2 regions of the Viridibacillus sp. d25.2 genome follow, and region 1 is predicted to be linked to the other one. Evidence: a T-box and tRNA genes for the amino acid it is inferred to sense, from the RefSeq annotation. Region 1 holds a T-box; the other holds one or more tRNA genes.
What was found. A T-box is a leader RNA that pairs with one kind of tRNA and senses whether it is charged. The one in region 1 lies ahead of pheS (phenylalanine--tRNA ligase subunit alpha), so its partner is inferred to be a tRNA-Phe.
Positions count from the first base shown of each region.

Region 2: it has a tRNA-Phe gene. The T-box ahead of pheS (phenylalanine--tRNA ligase subunit alpha) is inferred to sense a tRNA for this amino acid. The anticodon was not compared.

Region 1 is NZ_CM196652.1:1,252,713-1,259,288, reverse strand. It holds gene pheT (phenylalanine--tRNA ligase subunit beta) at 1-1,060, opposite strand, end outside; gene pheS (phenylalanine--tRNA ligase subunit alpha) at 1,073-2,110, opposite strand; T-box leader at 2,227-2,457, opposite strand; gene ACZLO7_RS06195 (TrmH family RNA methyltransferase) at 2,521-3,291, opposite strand; gene ACZLO7_RS06190 (zinc-binding dehydrogenase) at 3,315-4,292, opposite strand; gene sspI (small acid-soluble spore protein SspI) at 4,429-4,635, shown strand; gene ACZLO7_RS06180 (hypothetical protein) at 4,683-5,198, opposite strand; gene ACZLO7_RS06175 (helix-turn-helix transcriptional regulator) at 5,195-5,404, opposite strand; gene ACZLO7_RS06170 (C40 family peptidase) at 5,539-6,576, opposite strand, start outside.
Region 2 is NZ_CM196652.1:789,308-795,883, reverse strand. It holds tRNA gene ACZLO7_RS03990 (tRNA-Leu) at 219-300, opposite strand; tRNA gene ACZLO7_RS03985 (tRNA-Cys) at 343-416, opposite strand; tRNA gene ACZLO7_RS03980 (tRNA-Gly) at 429-503, opposite strand; tRNA gene ACZLO7_RS03975 (tRNA-Gln) at 512-583, opposite strand; tRNA gene ACZLO7_RS03970 (tRNA-His) at 590-665, opposite strand; tRNA gene ACZLO7_RS03965 (tRNA-His) at 713-788, opposite strand; tRNA gene ACZLO7_RS03960 (tRNA-Trp) at 805-878, opposite strand; tRNA gene ACZLO7_RS03955 (tRNA-Tyr) at 891-974, opposite strand; tRNA gene ACZLO7_RS03950 (tRNA-Thr) at 984-1,059, opposite strand; tRNA gene ACZLO7_RS03945 (tRNA-Phe) at 1,067-1,142, opposite strand; tRNA gene ACZLO7_RS03940 (tRNA-Asp) at 1,172-1,248, opposite strand; tRNA gene ACZLO7_RS03935 (tRNA-Met) at 1,252-1,328, opposite strand; tRNA gene ACZLO7_RS03930 (tRNA-Val) at 1,351-1,426, opposite strand; tRNA gene ACZLO7_RS03925 (tRNA-Glu) at 1,442-1,516, opposite strand; tRNA gene ACZLO7_RS03920 (tRNA-Ser) at 1,539-1,630, opposite strand; tRNA gene ACZLO7_RS03915 (tRNA-Asn) at 1,636-1,710, opposite strand; rRNA gene rrf (5S ribosomal RNA) at 1,722-1,837, opposite strand; rRNA gene ACZLO7_RS03905 (23S ribosomal RNA) at 1,974-4,903, opposite strand; tRNA gene ACZLO7_RS03900 (tRNA-Ala) at 5,000-5,075, opposite strand; tRNA gene ACZLO7_RS03895 (tRNA-Ile) at 5,088-5,164, opposite strand; rRNA gene ACZLO7_RS03890 (16S ribosomal RNA) at 5,261-6,576, opposite strand, start outside.

The DNA of each region.
Region 1 (6,576 bases):
TATAACGTACTGATAAACCTTCGAAGTATGCAGATTCAATGACAACTGTTGTTGTTCCATCATGTACTTCTGAGTTTAAACCACCCATAACACCAGCTACTGCGACAGGTTCTTTTCCATTTGTAATAACAAGGTTTTTTGCATTTAATGTACGTTCTTTATCATCAAGAGTCGTAATTTTTTCGCCTTCATTTGCAAGACGAACAACAATTTCACCTGTTCCTAAACGGTCATAGTCAAATGCATGAAGCGGTTGACCATATTCCATTAAAATGTAATTTGTTACGTCAACTACATTGTTATGTGGGCGAACACCAGCTGCCATTAGACGTTGTTGTAACCATAATGGAGACTCAGTAACTTTGACGTTTTTCACAACTTTTGCTACATACATAGGGTTTTCTGCTGGTGCATCTACACGAAGATTTAAATAATCAGCAGCTTTTTCAGCTGATTCTGTATAATCTAATTCCGGTAATTTAATATCCTCTGAAAGAATTGCACCCACTTCATAAGCAACACCTAACATACTCATAGCATCAGAACGGTTTGGTGTTAAACCAAGTTCAAGCACTGTGTCATATAGACCAAGCACTTCAAGTGGGTCAGCCCCTACTGGCGTTTCTGCAGGTAATACAAAAATACCTTCACTGTAAGCTTTCGGTACTAATTTACCTTCGATACCCAGTTCTTGTAATGAACAAATCATACCGTTTGATACTTCACCACGAAGTTTGGCTTTTTTGATTTTACCACCTGGTAAATGAGCACCTGGACGAGCAACGATAACTTTTTGGCCAACTGCTACGTTTGGAGCTCCACATACGATTTGTGATAATTCCTCTTCACCAAAATCAACTTGGCAAATATTTAATTTATCCGCTTCTGGATGTTTTACTTTTTCTTTTACTTCGCCGACCATTAGCTTTTTCATGCCTTCTGCTAAGTCTGCTATACCGTCAACTTCAATACCAGCGCGTGTAATTTTTTCTGCTAAAACTGCTGGCTCAAGGCCTTGTAAATCTACATATTGTTCTAACCACTTTAATGATACTAGCATGATTTCCCCTCCTTACTGTTCTGTGCGATGGAATTGCGATAAGAATCTAATGTCATTTGTGTAGAAATGACGGATATCATCCACCCCATATTTCAACATTGCAATACGTTCTTGTCCCATACCAAATGCAAAGCCTGAAACTTTCTTAGGATCATAACCTGCCATTTCTAGGACGTTTGGATGTACCATACCAGCACCTAAAATTTCAATCCAACCTGTTTTTTTACATAAGCTACAACCATCTCCACCACATTTGAAACAAGAGATATCCATCTCTACTGAAGGTTCAGTGAATGGGAAGAAACTTGGACGTAAACGAATTTCACGTTCTTGACCAAACATTTTTTTAGCGAAAAGATCCAAAGTACCTTTTAGGTCACTCATTGTAATGTTCTCACTTATTACAAGTCCTTCAATCTGATTGAATTGATGCGAGTGAGTAGCATCGTCATTATCACGGCGGAACACTTTACCTGGACAGATTATTTTCACTGCGGCACCTTGTTTTTTTTCCATTGTACGTGCTTGAACAGGAGAAGTCTGTGTACGAAGTAAAATTTCTTCAGAAATATAGAATGTATCTTGCATATCACGAGCAGGGTGACCTTTTGGTAAGTTCAATGCTTCAAAGTTATAATAGTCTTTTTCAACTTCTGGACCTTCTGCAATTTCATAACCCATGCTGATGAATAAGTCTTCAATTTCTTCAACTACCTTTGTCAGCGGGTGTTTATTACCTACTTTTAAAGATCTCCCTGGTAAAGTTACATCGATAGATTCTTTTTCAAGTTGTTCTTGGATTGCTTTTTCTTCTAGTAATTGTGCACGTGCTTCAAGCACCTCAGTCACTTCTTGACGTACCACGTTTACTAATGCACCCATTTTAGGACGTTCCTCTGCTGGAAGTTTACCCATCCCTTTTAATAAATCCGTAATCGGACCTTTTTTTCCTAAATAAGCAACACGCACATCATTCAACTCTTTAGAGTTTGATGCCGCTGCAATTTTCGCTAAAGCTTCTTCTTTTAGCTGATTTAATTGTTCTTCCATTGCCATTTAAATTCCTCCTTTCAATATCGAAAAGTAAAAACAGGTTGTTTTTACTTTTCATGCAAACCTTCTTTTCAAGTAGCTAAAAAAATTCGCACAAAAAAACTCGCCCCCTAAAAAGGGACGAGGACATAGTTCGCGGTACCACCCTAGTTATTGTACATAAGTACAATCACTTCATTGAAATAACGGCTCTAAACCGGCCAACCTTTACAGCAATTGCTGGTCCCGGTGGCTGCTAACGGAGTGAACTTCCATGTAACACAACTTTATGCACGCTTGCAGTCTTTGGCGGGCACTCCCTAAAAAGTGTAGAAACATATACTTTTTCCGATCGAAGCATTTAAAATATTATTAATTATTGTATGCAATAATAATCATTATACGCAACTAAATTGTTTTCTTCAAGGTCACTTTGCTGAAACTGAGAAGTTATATAACAAAATCCCAGAAGCTACTGCTACGTTTAAAGATTCAGCTTGCCCTAAAATCGGAATGATAACATTTGCATCAGTTTTTGCCAGTAAGTCTGGGTGAATACCATTACCTTCATTGCCCATAATAAGTGCAAATTTATCGCCTTTTTTTACTTCAGAATATACTACTGCATTATCTAAAGCTGTCCCAATTACAGGAATTAGACGATTTTGTAAACTGTCAATCCAGTCTCCCAATTCCCCTTTTACAACTGGTATATGGAAATGTGAACCTTGAGCAGAGCGTACTGTTTTTGGATTAAAAGCATCAGCTGAGCCTTTGCCAAGAATAACAGCATCAATACCAGCAGCATCTGCAGTACGAATCATTGTACCTACGTTACCTGGATCTTGAACTGCATCGATTAATAATAATTTTGTCCAGCCTGCTTGTTCTTCTTCCGTTACCTCACGTTGTTTACATTGTGCGAATATACCTTGAGGGTGTTCTGTTTCAGACAATTCTTTTGCGATTGGTTGTGTTACTTCTACAACAAAAATGTCATCGATATTCCAAGAGTGTGGAATGTCCACACCTTCACGAACAATAATTGTTAGTACCTCACCATTGTTTTTAATTGCTTCTTCAACTAAATGGAAACCTTCAACGATAAATTCCCCAGAACGTTCACGTTCTTTTCTAGTTGTCACTAGCTTTTTCCAATACTTAACTAGTGAATTTTGTGGTGATTCTATTCTTTTCATAAAATGTATACCGCCTTTAATTTTTAAATCGTTATAGTTATTTTGCCAAACTGATGGTTTTCTTTTAAATATTCAAGCGCTTGTTCTGCTTCATCTAACGAGAAAGTACGGTCCATCACTGGATGCGTGTTAAATTCCGTTAAATGCTTAAGGCATGCACGGAATTCATCGCGACTTCCCATTGTAGTCCCATACAATGTATATTGTCCATAGAAAAATTTTCGTAAGTCAAAATCAACAACGTCTTCTGTTGTCGCACCGAACAACACTATTTTACCACCCTTTTTCAAAACATCCAAAGAGCGATTAAAAGTTGCACGTCCAACACTCTCAATGACAATGTCGATTTGTTCTCCATTTAATAATTCTACCCAGTCTCCGTTCGTATCAATCGCTACGTCAGCACCGATTTCAAGCGCTGCATTACGTTTTTCTTCACTTCGAGATGAGACTATGACTCTTGCTCCAACGTTTTTAGCCATTTGGATTAAAAACGTCGCGACACCACTACCTGCTCCGGGGATAAATATTGTATTCCCTGCTTCTATTTGCCCTTTTGTAATTAATGCACGATAACCTGTTAATGGTGAAATACCAATGACAGAAGCCTCTTCAAATGAAAGGTGCGAAGGCTTTCGCTCTAATTGTTCGACTGAAATGGCAATTTTCTCGGCGAAAGTTCCGTTATCAGGGAAGCTTAAAATATCAAAATCGGCTGGAGGGACATCCGAATTTTCGTACCAACGCAACGAAGGATTAATAATTACTTCATCGCCAACTTGCCAATCAGTCACTCCCTCACCGACTTCTTCAATAACGCCTGCTGCATCAGAACCTAAAATCAGCGCCTCGCTATCATTTCCTAAACGTCCTGATGTATACAAATCTCGACGGTTTAACCCCGCAGCTTTAACCGCTACAACTGCTTCTAAAGTGCCCGCTTGCGGATTAGGTAATTCAGTTACTTTAAAAGAACCTTTTTCAAAAACAAATGCTCTCATGATAAAACAACCCCTTAGTTATGTAATTTTTTTCAAAAAATTCTCAATAGTAAATAATATCAACCATTCTAATTTTAACAAATGAATGTATAACTATCGAGCCTAACGGCAAAAATGATAATAGGAGGGATGAAGTATGAATTTTCAAATACGAGAAGCCGTTAAAACTAATGTTCAAGGTCAAAGTGCCGACGAACTGAAGAATGTTGTTGAAGATGCGATTACACGCGGTGAGGAGCATTTACTCCCAGGACTCGGTGTCTTTCTAGAAGCATGGTGGAACAATGCAGATCAACAAAAACAACAAAACTTTATGCAAGATTTAGCCAAAGCCATGGCCTAATAAAAAACTGTCCAAGCGGTGAAATGCGCTCGGACAGTTTTTTCTTTTTAAGAAAATTCAGAAACTTCCTCTTTATCTTCTTTTACATATTTACGGATTTCAAAATAATACATGAGGTTTTGTATAATAGCGATTAATAAAATGATTAGAATATACCAAAAATGATTCAGGGGGATTAAGAATATTAGCACTGCTAACGGTAGTGCATAAGAAATGAAAGTATACACCTTTTGCGTTGCACGCTGTGTAACAGCACGCATCATTTCATCCTCTTCTAAGTACTCAGGAGGTTGGATACTAAACATAGATACTTTATGTTGTGGATTCAATTTGTTATGTTGCCTAAATTTATAAGCATAAGCAGGCAAATAAATTAGACTGAACAACATAGCGGAAATTAGTTGCCAATTAATATTGTTTGTTATATAAATTTCAATCACCCCGTCTTTCCCTTTGCTCCACTCAATAGGGAAAGAATGTGTAACACCATATGCCGCTATAACTAAAATAACAATCCCTAAAATATTCCACAATGGGCTCTGTACACGTAAATCCTTTTTCATTCCTCTTCCTTCCCTTCTAACCAAAATAGTTCATCTACTTTAATTTGTAACTCTGTTGCAAGTTTTAGAGCTAATGTGATTGACGGTGAGAACTCCCCTTTTTCTATAAAGCCAATAGTTTGCCTTGTTACACCGACACGATTTCCTAATTCAGATTGTGAAAAGCTATGTCTTGCTCGAAGCTCCTTCACCCGATTTCTGAGCATTCTACAACCTCCAAAAGTTAAGTTTTATATGCATATTGTAATCTAAACATAACATTATGTAAATTTTTTCAAATTATTTTATAAAAAAACCACAAAAAAGAGAGCTCATTGGCTCTCTTTTATTTGAATATTAATTATCGTACTCGCGCTGCACTCGAGAACATAGATGGGTTGTATGATGCGATTTTCACGACATCACCCGTTTGTGGTGCATGTAGCCATTGTCCATTTCCGATATACATACCAACGTGATACGCTGGGCTACCAAAGAACACTAAGTCACCAGCTTGTACATCATTTGGTGAAATACGAGTACCTGCATTTTGTTGTTGACTAGACGTTCTTGGAAGACTAATACCTTCAGAACGGTAAACATATTGCATTAAACCAGAGCAATCAAAGCCTGATGGTGAAGTTCCACCCCATACATACGGTACACCAAGAAAATTCTTCGCGTAACCAATGAGACCTGATGCATCTCCGCCAGAAGGTTTTTGATTTATTAAATTTAGAACATCATCATTTTTGTTCGATGTTTTTGTGATATTCACTACTGGTGATAAACTTACTTGCTTGTCATCATCTTTTGATGCTGTTTTCACTGCTTCTCTTGCAGCTTTCTCAGCACGCTTTTGAGCGGCCTTTGCAGCTTTTTTAGCGGCTTTTTCTTCTTTAATTGTTTTTTTCGTAGCTTTTAGTTTTGATTCAACTTTCTTTTTATCTTTTTTGATTTGCTTCATTTCTTTAGCTAAATCTTTTTTATCTTCTTTCAACTCTGTATTCACTTTTTTAAGAGATGTTTTAGAAGCAATTAGTTTGTCTTCTTTATCATTTAACTCTGTCATTAAAGATTGATCACTATCTAAAATTTGAGTAACAGCTGTTGTACGGTCGATGAAATCAGACATACCCTCAGATGATAGGAAGACATCTGCATATAACATAAATGTACTTTTGCTTTCACCTTGGATATCTCTTAGTCGTTCTTCATATAATGTTTTGCGCAATTCATATTCTGTTTGCGTTTGTTTAATGTCTTTTTTTGTTTGAGTAATTTTCTCGTTTGAGTTTTTAATTTTCTTGTTTAGTCGATCAACCTTATCCATTGCTTCAATAATACTGTTATCAAGCTTTTGAATTTTTTGCTCTAGCTTTAAGGCTTTTTGTTCAGC
Region 2 (6,576 bases), 460 kb from region 1:
GGCCCGATTGTTGAACAAAGCGTTAGTGAAGTGTACTAAACATTGAACTTCTTGATTTTCAACAGCTTCTTTCATATTTACCATGATACTACCATCTCCCTTTAAATAGAAACGATAACAGTTTAAAAATATTTTATATCAACTATAATGTTCTTTCTACAAATTTTCTACAAAAAAAAGAAACCCCTGATATATCAAGGGTTTCAAGTTACTTTAGATACCGGTGGTCGGGGTCGAACCGACACTCTCGAAAGAACACGATTTTGAGTCGTGCGCGTCTGCCAATTCCGCCACACCGGCATAATATTATTATATGCAATATGTAGATATTTTAAAAATAATTGGAGGCGGCAACCGGATTTGAACCGGTGGTAGAGGTGTTGCAGACCTGTGCCTTACCACTTGGCTATGCCGCCGTAAATAAAAAATGGAGCGGAAGACGAGGTTCGAACTCGCGACCCCCACCTTGGCAAGGTGGTGTTCTACCACTGAACTACTTCCGCAAATTTAACTGGGGTACCTGGATTCGAACCAGGGCATGACGGAATCAAAATCCGTTGCCTTACCGCTTGGCTATACCCCAATAATATGGGGCGACTGATGGGAATCGAACCCACGAATGCCTGAACCACAATCAGGTGCGTTAACCACTTCGCCACAACCGCCATAATATTATTATTATATTTCAATCATTTTATTGTCAAAAATTAAATGGGGCGACTGATGGGAATCGAACCCACGAATGCCTGAACCACAATCAGGTGCGTTAACCACTTCGCCACAACCGCCATTATAAAATTAAATTGGCAGGGGCAGTAGGAATCGAACCCACATCAAAGGTTTTGGAGACCTCTATTCTACCGTTAAACTATGCCCCTAAAATAAAAAAATGGTGGAGGGGGACGGATTCGAACCGCCGAACCCGAAGGAGCGGATTTACAGTCCGCCGCGTTTAGCCTCTTCGCTACCCCTCCAGAAAAACATGGTGCCGGCGAAAGGAGTCGAACCCTCGACCTACTGATTACAAGTCAGTTGCTCTACCAACTGAGCTACACCGGCATTATTATGGTGGGTCAGGACGGAATCGAACCGCCGACACTTAGAGCTTCAATCTAATGCTCTACCAACTGAGCTACTGACCCATAATAATTTAATATTCTTTTTTAAAAAATGGCGGTCCGGACGGGACTCGAACCCGCGACCTCCTGCGTGACAGGCAGGCATTCTAACCAACTGAACTACCGGACCATTTGGTTGCGGGGACAGGATTTGAACCTGTGACCTTCGGGTTATGAGCCCGACGAGCTACCGAACTGCTCCACCCCGCGATAATGGTATTATTAATTTAAATGGTGGAGGATGACGGGATCGAACCGCCGACCCCCTGCTTGTAAGGCAGGTGCTCTCCCAGCTGAGCTAATCCTCCGTATAATGTTATAAATGGTGACCCCTACGGGATTCGAACCCGTGTTACCGCCGTGAAAGGGCGGTGTCTTAACCGCTTGACCAAGGGGCCATTTAATAAATGAGAATGTGTATGGCGGAGAGCAAGGGATTTGAACCCTTGAGACAAGGTTACTCGCCTACACGGTTTCCAACCGTGCTCCTTCGGCCACTCGGACAGCTCTCCAAAAATGGCTCCGAAGGTAGGACTCGAACCTACGACCGTCCGGTTAACAGCCGGATGCTCTACCACTGAGCTACTTCGGAATAATATGATCGCCTAGCAACGTCCTACTCTCACAGGGGGAGACCCCCAACTACCATCGGCGCTAAAGAGCTTAACTTCTGTGTTCGACATGGGAACAGGTGTGACCTCTTTGCCATCGCCACTAGACTATTGTATTACCTAAGGACAAGAATAATTATATCATCTTTTTTAAATTTTAGCAAGTGTTTTTTGCTATTTTAGAAAAGTTTTTTATTATTCTCTCAAAACTGGATAAATTACATTGAAGTTTGTTAAGTAAAATTTGGTTAAGTCCTCGATCTATTAGTATTCGTCAGCTCCGTATGTCGCCACACTTCCACCTCGAACCTATCTACCTCATCGTCTTTGAGGGATCTTACTTACTTGCGTAATGGGAAATCTCATCTTGAGGGGGGCTTCATGCTTAGATGCTTTCAGCACTTATCCCGTCCACACATAGCTACCCAGCGATGCCCTTGGCAGAACAACTGGTACACCAGCGGTGTGTCCATCCCGGTCCTCTCGTACTAAGGACAGCTCCTCTCAAATTTCCTACGCCCACGACGGATAGGGACCGAACTGTCTCACGACGTTCTGAACCCAGCTCGCGTACCGCTTTAATGGGCGAACAGCCCAACCCTTGGGACCGACTACAGCCCCAGGATGCGATGAGCCGACATCGAGGTGCCAAACCTCCCCGTCGATGTGGACTCTTGGGGGAGATAAGCCTGTTATCCCCGGGGTAGCTTTTATCCGTTGAGCGATGGCCCTTCCATGCGGAACCACCGGATCACTAAGCCCGTCTTTCGACCCTGCTCGACTTGTAGGTCTCGCAGTCAAGCTCCCTTATGCCTTTACACTCTACGAATGATTTCCAACCATTCTGAGGGAACCTTTGGGCGCCTCCGTTACTCTTTAGGAGGCGACCGCCCCAGTCAAACTGCCCGCCTGACACTGTCTCCTACCCCGCTAAGGGGCATGGGTTAGAAGTTCAATACAGCTAGGGTAGTATCCCACCAACGCCTCCTCCGAAGCTGGCGCTCCGGAATCTCTGGCTCCTACCTATCCTGTACAAGCTGTATCAAAATTCAATATCAGGCTACAGTAAAGCTCCACGGGGTCTTTCCGTCCTGTCGCGGGTAACCTGCATCTTCACAGGTACTATAATTTCACCGAGTCTCTCGTTGAGACAGTGCCCAGATCGTTACGCCTTTCGTGCGGGTCGGAACTTACCCGACAAGGAATTTCGCTACCTTAGGACCGTTATAGTTACGGCCGCCGTTTACTGGGGCTTCAATTCGCACCTTCGCTTGCGCTAAGCACTCCTCTTAACCTTCCAGCACCGGGCAGGCGTCAGCCCCTATACGTCACCTTACGGTTTTGCAGAGACCTGTGTTTTTGCTAAACAGTCGCCTGGGCCTATTCACTGCGGCTCTCTCGGGCTTTCACCCTACTAGAGCACCCCTTCTCCCGAAGTTACGGGGTCATTTTGCCGAGTTCCTTAACGAGAGTTCTCTCGCACACCTTAGGATTCTCTCCTCGACTACCTGTGTCGGTTTGCGGTACGGGCACCTTTTACCTCGCTAGAGGCTTTTCTTGGCAGTGTGAAATCAGGAACTCCGGACATACGTCCTCGTCATCACAGCTCAACGTTATAGAAATGGGATTTGCCTCATTTCACGCCTCACTGCTTGAACATGCATAACCAACAGCATGCTTACCCTATCCTACTGCGTCCCCCCATTGCTCAAATGGTAAATAGGTGGTACAGGAATATCAACCTGTTGTCCATCGCCTACGCCTATCGGCCTCGGCTTAGGTCCCGACTAACCCTGAGCGGACGAGCCTTCCTCAGGAAACCTTAGTCATTCGGTGGACGGGATTCTCACCCGTCTTTCGCTACTCATACCGGCATTCTCACTTCTAAGCGCTCCACCAGTCCTTCCGGTCTGACTTCACAGCACTTAGAACGCTCTCCTACCACGGACATCTAAGATGTCCATCCACAGCTTCGGTGAATTGTTTAGCCCCGATACATTTTCGGCGCAGCGTCACTCGACCAGTGAGCTATTACGCACTCTTTAAATGATGGCTGCTTCTGAGCCAACATCCTGGTTGTCTAAGCAACGTCACATCCTTTTCCACTTAACAATTACTTTGGGACCTTAGCTGGTGGTCTGGGCTGTTTCCCTTTTGACTACGGATCTTATCACTCGCAGTCTGACTCCCGTGCATAAATCACTGGCATTCGGAGTTTGTCTGAATTCGGTAATCCGGGATGGACCCCTAGTTCAAACAGTGCTCTACCTCCAGGATTCTCTATCACGAGGCTAGCCCTAAAGCTATTTCGGAGAGAACCAGCTATCTCCAGGTTCGATTGGAATTTCTCCGCTACCCACACCTCATCCCCGCACTTTTCAACGTACGTGGGTTCGGGCCTCCAGTAAGTGTTACCTTACCTTCACCCTGGACATGGGTAGATCACCTGGTTTCGGGTCTACAACCACATACTCATTCGCCCTATTCAGACTCGCTTTCGCTACGGCTCCGTCTTCTAAAACTTAACCTCGCATGTAATCGTAACTCGCCGGTTCATTCTACAAAAGGCACGCTATCACCCATTAACGGGCTCTAACTACTTGTAGGCACATGGTTTCAGGATCTATTTCACTCCCCTTCCGGGGTGCTTTTCACCTTTCCCTCACGGTACTGGTTCACTATCGGTCACTAGGTAGTATTTAGCCTTGGGAGATGGTCCTCCCAGATTCCAACGGAATTTCACGTGTTCCGCCGTACTCAGGATACACTCAAGAGAGAATGAACTTTCAACTACAGGGCTGTTACCTGCTCTGGCGGGCCTTTCCAGACCGCTTCGTTTAACTCATTCCTTTGTAACTCCATATAGAGTGTCCTACAACCCCAAGAGGCAAGCCTCTTGGTTTGGGCTATTCCCGTTTCGCTCGCCGCTACTCAGGGAATCGATTTTTCTTTCTCTTCCTCCAGGTACTTAGATGTTTCAGTTCCCTGGGTCTGCCATCAAGACGCTATGTATTCACGTCAAGATACTGCTCCATTACGAACAGTGGGTTCCCCCATTCGGAAATCTCCGGATCAAAGCTCACTTACAGCTCCCCGAAGCATATCGGTGTTAGTGCCGTCCTTCTTCGGCTCCTAGTGCCAAGGCATCCGCCATGCGCCCTTAATAACTTAACCTAAAAGTTAGTTATTAAGCCTAAAAAACTTAATAATAAAAAATGTGTTACTTAATTTGCTTCAATGTCGTTTTATCCAGTTTTCAAAGAACAATATTGGTGGAGCCTAGCGGGATCGAACCGCTGACCTCCTGCGTGCAAGGCAGGCGCTCTCCCAGCTGAGCTAAGGCCCCGAAAAGAAAATATGGTGGGCCTAAATGGACTCGAACCATCGACCTCACGCTTATCAGGCGTGCGCTCTAACCAGCTGAGCTATAGGCCCCTTTTGGGAAAATATATAATTGAAGTATGAACCTTCAAAACTGAACGCAAGACGTTAATCGACAGATCCAAGATCTGTTTCCGTAATTATCCTTAGAAAGGAGGTGATCCAGCCGCACCTTCCGATACGGCTACCTTGTTACGACTTCACCCCAATCATCTATCCCACCTTCGGCGGCTGGCTCCATAAAGGTTACCTCACCGACTTCGGGTGTTACAAACTCTCGTGGTGTGACGGGCGGTGTGTACAAGGCCCGGGAACGTATTCACCGTGGCATGCTGATCCACGATTACTAGCGATTCCGGCTTCATGTAGGCGAGTTGCAGCCTACAATCCGAACTGAGAACGATTTTATGAGATTAGCATACCCTCGCGAGTTAGCGACTCTTTGTATCGTCCATTGTAGCACGTGTGTAGCCCAGGTCATAAGGGGCATGATGATTTGACGTCATCCCCACCTTCCTCCGGTTTGTCACCGGCAGTCACCTTAGAGTGCCCAACTAAATGATGGCAACTAAGATCAAGGGTTGCGCTCGTTGCGGGACTTAACCCAACATCTCACGACACGAGCTGACGACAACCATGCACCACCTGTCACCAATGTCCCCGAAGGGAAAACTCTATCTCTAGAGCGGTCATTGGGATGTCAAGACCTGGTAAGGTTCTTCGCGTTGCTTCGAATTAAACCACATGCTCCACCGCTTGTGCGGGCCCCCGTCAATTCCTTTGAGTTTCAACCTTGCGGCCGTACTCCCCAGGCGGAGTGCTTAATGCGTTAGCTGCAGCACTAAGGGGCGGAAACCCCCTAACACTTAGCACTCATCGTTTACGGCGTGGACTACCAGGGTATCTAATCCTGTTTGCTCCCCACGCTTTCGCGCCTCAGTGTCAGTTACAGACCAGAAAGTCGCCTTCGCCACTGGTGTTCCTCCAAATCTCTACGCATTTCACCGCTACACTTGGAATTCCACTTTCCTCTTCTGCACTCAAGTCTCCCAGTTTCCAATGACCCTCCACGGTTGAGCCGTGGGCTTTCACATCAGACTTAAGAAACCACCTGCGCGCGCTTTACGCCCAATAAATCCGGACAACGCTTGCCACCTACGTATTACCGCGGCTGCTGGCACGTAGTTAGCCGTGGCTTTCTAATAAGGTACCGTCAAGGTACGTTCAGTTACTAACGTACTTGTTCTTCCCTTACAACAGAGTTTTACGATCCGAAAACCTTCATCACTCACGCGGCGTTGCTCCATCAGACTTTCGTCCATTGTGGAAGATTCCCTACTGCTGCCTCCCGTAGGAGTTTGGGCCGTGTCTCAGTCCCAATGTGGCCGATCACCCTCTCAGGTCGGCTATGCATCGTTGCCTTGGTAGGCCATTACCCCACCAACTAGCTAATGCACCGCGGGCCC